DNA from 4 places in the Brevibacillus sp. FSL K6-0770 genome. Region 2 is predicted to be linked to each of the others. Evidence: riboswitches for the same ligand, from Rfam matches in the RefSeq annotation. Region 2 holds a riboswitch; each other region holds the start of a gene.
The links. A riboswitch is a leader RNA that binds a small molecule or an ion and turns the genes downstream of it on or off. The one in region 2 is predicted to bind S-adenosylmethionine.
Positions count from the first base shown of each region.

Region 1: it holds a riboswitch for S-adenosylmethionine, as region 2 does, so the genes downstream of both, NST23_RS17810 (aminotransferase class I/II-fold pyridoxal phosphate-dependent enzyme) here and NST23_RS26770 (BMP family lipoprotein) in region 2, are expected to answer to the same signal.
Region 3: it holds a riboswitch for S-adenosylmethionine, as region 2 does, so the genes downstream of both, NST23_RS23455 (2,3-diketo-5-methylthiopentyl-1-phosphate enolase) here and NST23_RS26770 (BMP family lipoprotein) in region 2, are expected to answer to the same signal.
Region 4: it holds a riboswitch for S-adenosylmethionine, as region 2 does, so the genes downstream of both, NST23_RS19920 (pyridoxal phosphate-dependent aminotransferase) here and NST23_RS26770 (BMP family lipoprotein) in region 2, are expected to answer to the same signal.

Region 1 covers NZ_JBBOBQ010000001.1:3,791,002-3,793,199, forward strand. The annotation lists gene NST23_RS17805 (trans-sulfuration enzyme family protein) at 1-110, opposite strand, end outside; gene NST23_RS17810 (aminotransferase class I/II-fold pyridoxal phosphate-dependent enzyme) at 107-1,270, opposite strand; SAM riboswitch class I at 1,366-1,491, opposite strand; gene NST23_RS17815 (pyridoxamine 5'-phosphate oxidase family protein) at 1,580-2,035, opposite strand.
Region 2 covers NZ_JBBOBQ010000001.1:5,630,491-5,632,688, forward strand. The annotation lists gene NST23_RS26770 (BMP family lipoprotein) at 66-1,115, opposite strand; SAM riboswitch class I at 1,321-1,442, opposite strand; gene NST23_RS26775 (methyl-accepting chemotaxis protein) at 1,530-2,198, opposite strand, start outside.
Region 3 covers NZ_JBBOBQ010000001.1:4,932,166-4,934,363, forward strand. The annotation lists gene NST23_RS23445 (anti-sigma factor) at 1-328, opposite strand, end outside; gene NST23_RS23450 (sigma-70 family RNA polymerase sigma factor) at 325-801, opposite strand; SAM riboswitch class I at 1,002-1,102, shown strand; gene NST23_RS23455 (2,3-diketo-5-methylthiopentyl-1-phosphate enolase) at 1,271-2,198, shown strand, end outside.
Region 4 covers NZ_JBBOBQ010000001.1:4,174,958-4,177,155, forward strand. The annotation lists gene NST23_RS19920 (pyridoxal phosphate-dependent aminotransferase) at 178-1,359, opposite strand; SAM riboswitch class I at 1,444-1,557, opposite strand; gene NST23_RS19925 (MFS transporter) at 1,654-2,198, opposite strand, start outside.

The sequences.
Region 1 (2,198 bases), 1.8 Mb from region 2:
TCGATATCAAACTGATGAAAAGTGGAAGCCTGGTAAATCGGAACCGACGACGCACCTGTAAACGGATCGATGCCTGTGGAGCCATGCAAAACTTTTGTCGCGAAATTCATCGAACAGCCCCCCCAACGACGAGACTTGCATCCAGCGCTTGAAACAAATCAGCGATCAAATCATCCGGATGTTCAATCCCCACCGAAAGCCTCAGCAATCGATCGCACACGCCGACATACGCCCGCACTTCCTCGGGGATGTCTGCGTGAGTCTGTGTCGCCGGGTACGTACACAACGACTCTACCCCGCCAAGACTTTCCGCAAAGGAGACGACGCGCAAATTTTGCAGAAACAAGCCCACCTGCTCCTGGGAGCGTACCCGGAACGAAACCATGCCGCTGTATCCGCTCGCCTGGCTCGCCTGAATCTCATGCCCGGGATGCTCTTCCAGTCCGGGGTAAAACACTTCGGCAACGGCTGGATGTTCTTTCAGCTTTTTCGCTACCGCGAGCGCATTCGACTGGTGTCTGTCCATGCGCAGCGCCAACGTTTTCATGCCGCGCACCAGAAGCCAGCTATCCTGCGGCCCCAGCACCGCGCCGATCGAATTGTGCAAAAACCGGATTTTTTCCGACAACTCCTCGCCCTTTGTAACGATCAACCCTGCCAGCACATCGTTGTGTCCGCCCAAATACTTCGTTGCGCTGTGCAAAATCACATCAGCCCCAAGCTCTAGCGGGCGTTGACAATACGGAGTCATGAACGTGTTGTCTACAATCGTCAGAAGCCCGTGTTGCTTGGCCAAGCTGGTTATTTCACGAATATTTGTAATCTGCATGAGCGGATTGGTCGGCGTCTCGACGAAAATCGCTTTCGTCTCTGCGCGCAGCGCCTTTTTCACCGCTTCCAGATCGCGCAAATCTACGTAAGTAAAAGCAAGCCCGTAACGGGAAAGCACTTGTTCAAACAAGCGATACGTCCCGCCGTACAAATCGAGCGATACGATGAGGTGATCGCCTTGGGAAAACAACCCCATTACCGTATGGACTGCCGCCATCCCGGACGCGCAGGCAAAGCCGGCATCGCCTCCCTCTGCCTCAGCGATTGTCTCTTCCAAAACAGAACGGGTAGGATTCGCCGTCCGCGTATAGTCAAAACCTGTGCTCTGTCCCAGCGCCGGATGGCGATAAGCGGTAGCGTAGTAGACGGGGAAGCTCACCGCACCCATTTTCTCATCTTTGCCTACGCCTGCCTGAATCAATTTTGTTTCCAGTCTCATACCGTAATTCTCTCCCTCCAATGATGTCGAGGGGCATGAAAAAAGCCCCCTTTCCTCTGAAAGAAGGCTTTGTTTACGTCGCCGTAAGCAAGACCTTCTCATCTTTCAGAGTTAAAAAACTCTGCAGGAATTAGCACCATTATCTCCCCGTATGAACGAACATACAGGTGATTGGTTGCCGGGCATCATCGGGCCAGTCCCTCCGCCTCTCTGGATAAGAAGTTTGCTATTCAATTTGAATGACCTAATACTAAAGGATAGCGCTGTTTCTTGTCAACAAGATTTTCCACAAGAGTGTGACAACCGCGCCTACGCTTTTTTCAAGGCGTCCATGACCTGATTGTCCAGCTTCGCTGCGGCATTTTTGTCGTATGTCTTTTCGTACTGAGGCTCTACGGATATGCGCGAACCGTAAAACATCACGTCTCTGACAGAGTCAATCGCAATCTCCGCCATCGCAAGCTTCAGGGGAACCCCTTCCAGCCGTTCTGCCTTCAGCTCGGCGCGCCCGTTGATCGCAAAAGAAGAGCCTGCCCCGATCAAATGCAGCACGACCTGCGGTTCTTTGGCGATATTGGCGAGAATGCGGGAGCGGCTGTCTACAGCAAAACGGATGAGTCCGCTGTTCACAGCAAAAGTCCAGGACAAGGAACTGACGGATGGCGCACCTGTCTCGTGATCGACTGTGGCCAACGTCACAAAGCGCTCTTTTTGCAGGAGCGCGAACAGTTCTTCCGATAAGGTTTGGGATACGGTTTCAGCCATTCGGATGCCTCCTCGTATACTTTTGTACGTCTATTGTACCCCTCCCGCAAGCCGGAGGCAAACCTTTCCTCCCCGCCTTGATTCTGGTCGGCTTTTTCCCTAAACTGGTAGAAAACAATGCTTCCAGGAACAAGGAGGTTGAAACAAGTGGCTCCTACGCCTA
Region 2 (2,198 bases):
TTTCCTTTCGCATATAAGGAAGACCGACTACACAGCCGTAGTCGGTCACAATCAAGCTCTGTGCACTAGCTTTTAGAACGATCCGGCACTTTGCGGGTACCAGCAATGATCTCTTCACTGATCGCTTTTACTTTGTCCACAACTTCCTGGCCGATGAAAGCGTTCAGCGGTGTTTTGCTTTCGTGAGTCACATACGTTACGCCTACGCCTTTTTCTTTCAATCCGTAGTTGACGACACCTGGTTTGAAAGAACCTTCCACAAACGATTTCACAGTTTCATACGCTGCTGCGTCTGTCCCTTTCAGTTGGGACAATACGATGTGCTCAGGGTCAATCGTCGTGCGGTCAACGTCTTGTCCTGCTGTAAAGAAGCCTTTTTCCTTCGCGGCTTCGAATACGCCGAGATCGCCTACCGCAGCTGCTCCGTTGATGAAGTCAGCGCCTTTGGATGCTTGCAGCAGAGCCAGCTCTTTCGCTTTTGCCGGGTCAGTGAAGCTGCCCACGTAGTTTACCAGAAATTCTGCATTCGGATTGGTCGATTTCAAGCCTTCCTGGAATCCGCCTGTCCATTTTTTCAGAAGCGGAATGTCCATTGCGACAACCATGCCGACTTTGTTTGTTTTCGTGGCAAGACCTGCCGCCGCCCCCATCAGGTAAGCTGCTTCCTGCTCGCGGAAAGTAACGCTGCGCACATTTGGCAAATCGACTACTGTATCAATAATCGCGAAGTTGCGATCAGGGTTTTCTGCGGCTACTTTTTTCAGTGCGTCTTCTGCTTCAAAAGAAGAAGTGATGATCAGGTCGTAGTTTTCCGCTACGGCTACGCGCAAGTTCTCTTCGATCGCACCATGGTCAGTCGACTCGATGCTTTTTACTTCCGCGCCAAATTCTTGTCCTGCTTTTTTCGCGCCCTCGTCCATTTGCTGGAAGAATGGGTTCACGCCGATTTTTTCCGGCAAAATCAAGGCAACGCGTTTCTTCGCTGCACCTTCTTGTCCTGCCGCTTGCTCTTTCGGCTTATCAGTCGATGCGTTCCCGGCAGGTGCATTCCCGCCTGCTGAACAACCCGCAGCCAAAACAGCAAAAGTAGTCAATGCCAACAACAACTTCTTCATGGTGTCTCTCTCCCCTATCTGAACGTTCTCCGTTTTCTCTATCCTAACCATAATGTACGGTTTTTCGACAAAAAGATCAATACTAAACACGAATATTTCACATTAAAATTATTTTATCGTTCGTTATTCCTCCTCTATCCATCCTCCCCTTCTAACGAAAAAAAACTCTTCCCGAAGGAAGAGTTTGCGTCCGAAGCCGTCCTCTTCCTCATCTGTCAAAACCCCGGTACAGGTTTTGCAGGAATTGGCACCTTTCTGTACATGTCTCGCATGTCCAGTGGTTGCCGGGCTTCATAGGGCCAGTCCCTCCGCCGCTCTCGATAAGGTAGATCATCTATTGAGTTACAATGAACTTATTCTAGCAGAACGCTCTGAAAAAGCAATTGTTTTTTCAGATTGTTTCCGCCAGTTTGTTTATTTCGTTTGAAAGGTTTGCTGGAGTCGATGCGACAGGTTGCTAAGCTCACCCAGCTCTTCGGTAATTTCCCGCACCTTTTGATGCTGATTTTCTGCGGTGGCAAAAAGCTCTTCCAGGTTGGCAACCGATTGTTCGGTGACGGCCGTAATCGTCGACATCTCCATCGCCACTTCGCCTGAACGCATTTTGACCCGGTTCATGCTGGAACCGACATGCTCGGCCGCTTGCAGGAATGCCACCATGCCGGAGCGCACTGCCTCGATCGAAGCCACCGTTTTTACAGCCAGCTCCTGTCCTTTGGCTACAGACGCCTCTCCGTTGCTGATTTGCTGCACAGCGTTCTCGCTCTCCTGATGGAGCGATTTGAGAATTTCCGTAATCTCCTGGGTAGCGGTCGCGCTTTGCTCAGCCAGCTTGCGCACTTCGTCAGCTACTACAGCGAAACCGCGTCCATGCTCGCCAGCCCGCGCTGACTCGATGGCGGCGTTGAGCGCCAAAAGATTCGTTTGCGTAGCAATCTGGTTGATCGCTCCCACGATTTCTTCTACCCGGTTCGCCTGGCGATTGAGCTGGTGAATCGTCGCAGCAGCCACATTGACCGCAGACACGATCTGTTCCATTTGCTGCGAAAGCTCGTTCATCATGCCCACACTGTCTTTCAGGCG
Region 3 (2,198 bases), 700 kb from region 2:
CGTTGACGCCCAGAAATACCACGCCAATTACAAACGGGATGGCAAAAGCGTACACGGAACTGAGCAAGCGATTTTTCCATTTTCCCCGCCGGACAATCGCCCTCTGCTTCGCTTCGGAAAGCTGGCTGTGCCCGCCCTCGTCCAGCGCGTCGAGTTCCCGTGGTTGCTGCTCTCCTTCTTCGCCCAGCAAAAGCCGCTCCAGCCGCTCTGCGCATGCCTCATCGGCTGCCAGCTCCTCGCCAAGCCGCTTTGCTTCTTCCCCTGTCAGTTCCCCTCTCAAATAAGCGAGCAGCTTTTGCTCGCGATCATGACCGTTTTGGTGCGTCATGGCCCTTCCTCCTTCCACAGCTTTCGCATCTTTTGCCGACCGCGAAACAGCGAGCGTTTGACGTCCGCCAGTTCGATCTCCAACACCTCTGCCATTTCCGCGTAGGAAAATTGCATGGCTGACAGCAAAATGACCTGTCGTTGCTTGGGCGGCAATTGCTCCAGATGCGCATATGCCTCTTTCCACAATTCCTGAGCGACCAACAGTTCCGCCGGGTCGCTCGCGGATGCGTCCGGTCGTTCCGGCATCTTTTCCATGTAGTCGACTGGCCGCCGCTTTTGCTTGCGGTGCCAATCGATAAAAGCGTGGTAAGCGACCTTGAACAGCCATGGCCTGACCTTTTCGCCGCGGTAGTCTTCCAGGGAGGCATACGCCCGGAAAAAAACCTCCTGCGTCAAGTCCTCCGCATGCCTGGTATCGCGTGTCAGCCGGAAAAGGTAGCGGTATATGTCGTTTACATGCATCTGGTACACATACTCCAAGCCTACTTTCCCAATGCCTCCACATCCCTTCTTTACGTACCACGCCCTCTAGCGAAAAAAGTTTCACTTCCGGCCACTTTTTCCCTCTCTACAGAGAGCACATTCCGGCAAAAAACAAAGATTGACTACGGACAACAGAAGTCATATCATGGGTGTAGCACACACGGCTGACTGGCCTGTGAACCACATAACTCTTATCGCGAGCTGGCTGAGGGACTGGCCCTATGATGCCCGGCAACCGGCGCTATTTTTTCTTGAATAGCGAAACGGTGCTAATTCCAACGGATAAGAGTCGGTACGAGAAGCGGCATTGCTGCGTCTTCTGTCCCGACTACTGACCCGAGAGATGAGAGGAGACGAGACGTTTTTATAGTCGACAACCGCCTCCCCGCTCTGGGGAGGCTTTTTTACATGCCCGAAAGCTTCACGAAACTTTTCAAGCTGCCCAAGGAGGACTAGCATGAGTGATCAACGCATCCTCGTCACTTATTTGACGCAAGCCAAAGACTTACACAAAAAAGCAGCCGCCATCGCCGTTGGCATGACGGTCGGCTCCTGGACGGATTTGCCCGCAGCGAAGCAAGCTGAGCTGGCTCCTTATCTCGGGGAAGCCGTGAGCGCTACGCCGCTTGAGACATTGGAAAACGGCGAGACGCGCGGACTGATCACCGTCAGCTACCCGACGCGCAATTTTACGCACGACATTCCTTCGCTTTTGACCGGAATCTTCGGGAAACTGTCCATGGACGGAAAAATCAAGCTGGTGGACATCACTTTCCCTGAGTCGTTTCTACAAGCTTTTCCCGGACCAAAGTTCGGCATTGACGGACTGCGCGGACGTTTGGATGCACAAAACCGCCCGCTGTTGATGAGCATTTTCAAATCTTGCCTCGGTCTTCCCTTCGAAGATTTGAAGACGCAATTCCGGGCACAGGCGCTCGGTGGCGTCGATCTGGTCAAAGATGACGAAATCTTCTTCGCAGACGATCGCGCGCCGTTTTTGGAGCGTATCCGCGCCTTCAAGGAGATCGCGCAGGAGACAGAAGCGCAAACTGGCAAGCCTGTCCTCTACGCGGCCAACCTGACTGGCCCGATCAACGAGCTGAACGAAAAAGCAAAGCGTGCCGTGGAAGCTGGCGCAGATTGCCTGCTGTTCAACGTCCTCGCTTTTGGCTTCGATGCCTTGCACCGCCTGGCAGCCGATCCGGACGTCAACATCCCGATCATGGCCCACCCCGCTCTCGCTGGCGCTTACTATCCGTCGCCTGATTACGGGATCGCCACTCCGCTTTTGCTCGGCACCCTGATGCGAATTGCCGGAGCAGACCTGGTGCTGTTCCCGTCGCCATATGGCAACGTCGCCCTGGACAAAACAGAAGCGCTGCAAC
Region 4 (2,198 bases), 1.5 Mb from region 2:
ATCCTATAATGAAAATCATTATCTGTCAACGGTGAGAATGATTTTTATTCGCCTTGCCTGTCTTGGTTTCCAAAAACGCATGGCCCTTACATTTTACCCAGAAAATCTCCTGCTATCCCCTGATTTCCAAACAAAAACCGCACTTTCTCATGCAGGAAAGTGCGGTCCGTTCTCATCCTATTTGGTATTGGCAAACAGTCCTAATTTCTCAATGCGCTGTACCGCTTCGGCCAGACGTTCTTCACTCGACAACAGCGCGGCGCGAACGTATCCTTCCCCGGTAGGGCCGAAGCCGTCACCGGGAGCAACGACGACATGCGCTTTTTCCAAGAGCAAATCGGAAAACTCGATGGAAGTGAATCCGGCTGGAACCGGGAGCCAGGCAAAAAACGAGCCTTGGGACGGCGGCGCTTGCCAGCCGATGCGGTGCAGATTGGAGAACAAGGCGTTGCGTCTGCTTTCGTAGACAGCCACCAAATCCCGAACGCATTGCTGCGATTCGGTCATCGCGGTTACCGCTGCCATTTGCACAGCACCGAACAGGCTGACGAAATAATGATCCTGAATCAGATTGATCAGTCTCACCAGCTCGCGGTTGCCGACCATCGCACCTACGCGCCAGCCAGCCATGTTGTACGTTTTGGACAAAGTGTAAAACTCGACACCGACCTCTTTTGCCCCTGGCACCTGCATGAAGCTGACCGGCTTTTTGCCGTCGTAGCTGATCGCGCCGTAGGCAAAGTCGTGGCAGACGACGATCTCATGCTTGCGGGCAAATTGAATCGTTTCCTCGTAAAATTCAAACGGCGCATTCACCGCTGTCGGGTTATTCGGATAGTTCAAAAACATCAGCTTGGCCCGATCCAAATCGGCTTGCGGAATTTTGCTGTAGTCCGGCAAAAACTGATTTTCTGCTGTCAGCGGCATCATCGACATCCGACCATTGACGACCGCCACACCCGACCAGTAATCCGGATAGCCCGGGTCCGGTACGAGCGCGACGTCGCCTGCGTTCATCAGCACCTGGCAAATTTCCACCAGTCCTGTTTTGCTGCCGAACAAAACCGCTACTTCTTCTTCCGGATCAAGGTCTACGTCAAATTGTTGTTTATACCAGTGCGCAACAGCCTGCTTCAGTTCCAGTCGGCCGGAAAAAGGCGGGTACTTGTGGTGAAGCGGGTTGGCTGTATGTGCTTGCAGCGCTTCTACGATGTGGGGAGGAGTCGGCAAGTCCGGGTTTCCCTGCCCCAGGTTGATCACATCGTGCCCGTTGGCGATGACTTTATTTACTTTCGCTACCAGCGTCGCGAAAAATTGGGTTGGCAGTCGGTCAATCATGTCGGAAGGTTGGATACGCATTTCTCTTCAGTTCCTTTCTTTTCGCCCATACAGCAAAAACCCCTTTTTTCCGTACAGAAAAAGGGGGAGATCAGCTTGGTCACGTCCTTATCTGTCAGGAATACTCCTGCTGGAATTGGCACAGCATCTGCATCGCTACACGCGCAGATCCGCTGCCGGGCTTCATAGGGCCAGTCCCTCCGCCTCTCTTCATAAGTAAATCACACGGAATATACTGTTTTTAATCTTCTTCATACTACATTGCCTGCTCTCGACGTGTCAAGATGCTTCCCCGCAGGCGCTCGCCTTTTTTCGCTACATCTTTTCTGCGGTTGGCACAGCCACCTTTTGACGGCGATTCAAAAACGTTGTGTGGAAGGCGAAAAACGCCACGGACAAGAGCGCAAGCCCTGCCATGATGTACAAAAGCCCTTGCGCCTGAAAGTGCTGGAAAATGATCGCGCCGAGCAACGGTCCGAGCATCCGCCCTGCCGAGCCTGTTCCCGCGATCAGCCCTTGAATAAAGCCTTCCCGTCCTGCTGGCGTAATTTGTGCGGCTACGGCAGGAACGGCTGGCCAGACGAGCATTTCGCCCAACGTCATGATAAACATTGCGGCGACGAAGCCCGCATAGGAGGTCGACTGCGACAAAATCAGCATCGACAAGGCAAAGACGTAGGAGCCGAGCAGCATTTGCGCTTTCAGCGTGCGAGCAAAGCGGCGAATGACCCAGGCGATCAGCGGTTGACCAAACAGGATCAAGCCGCCATTCAGCGTCCACAGCAAGCTGTACTGGCGCAAGGAGATGCCCAAAGATTGCATGTAAGTCGACAACACCGTCGTCCATTGCACGTACACAA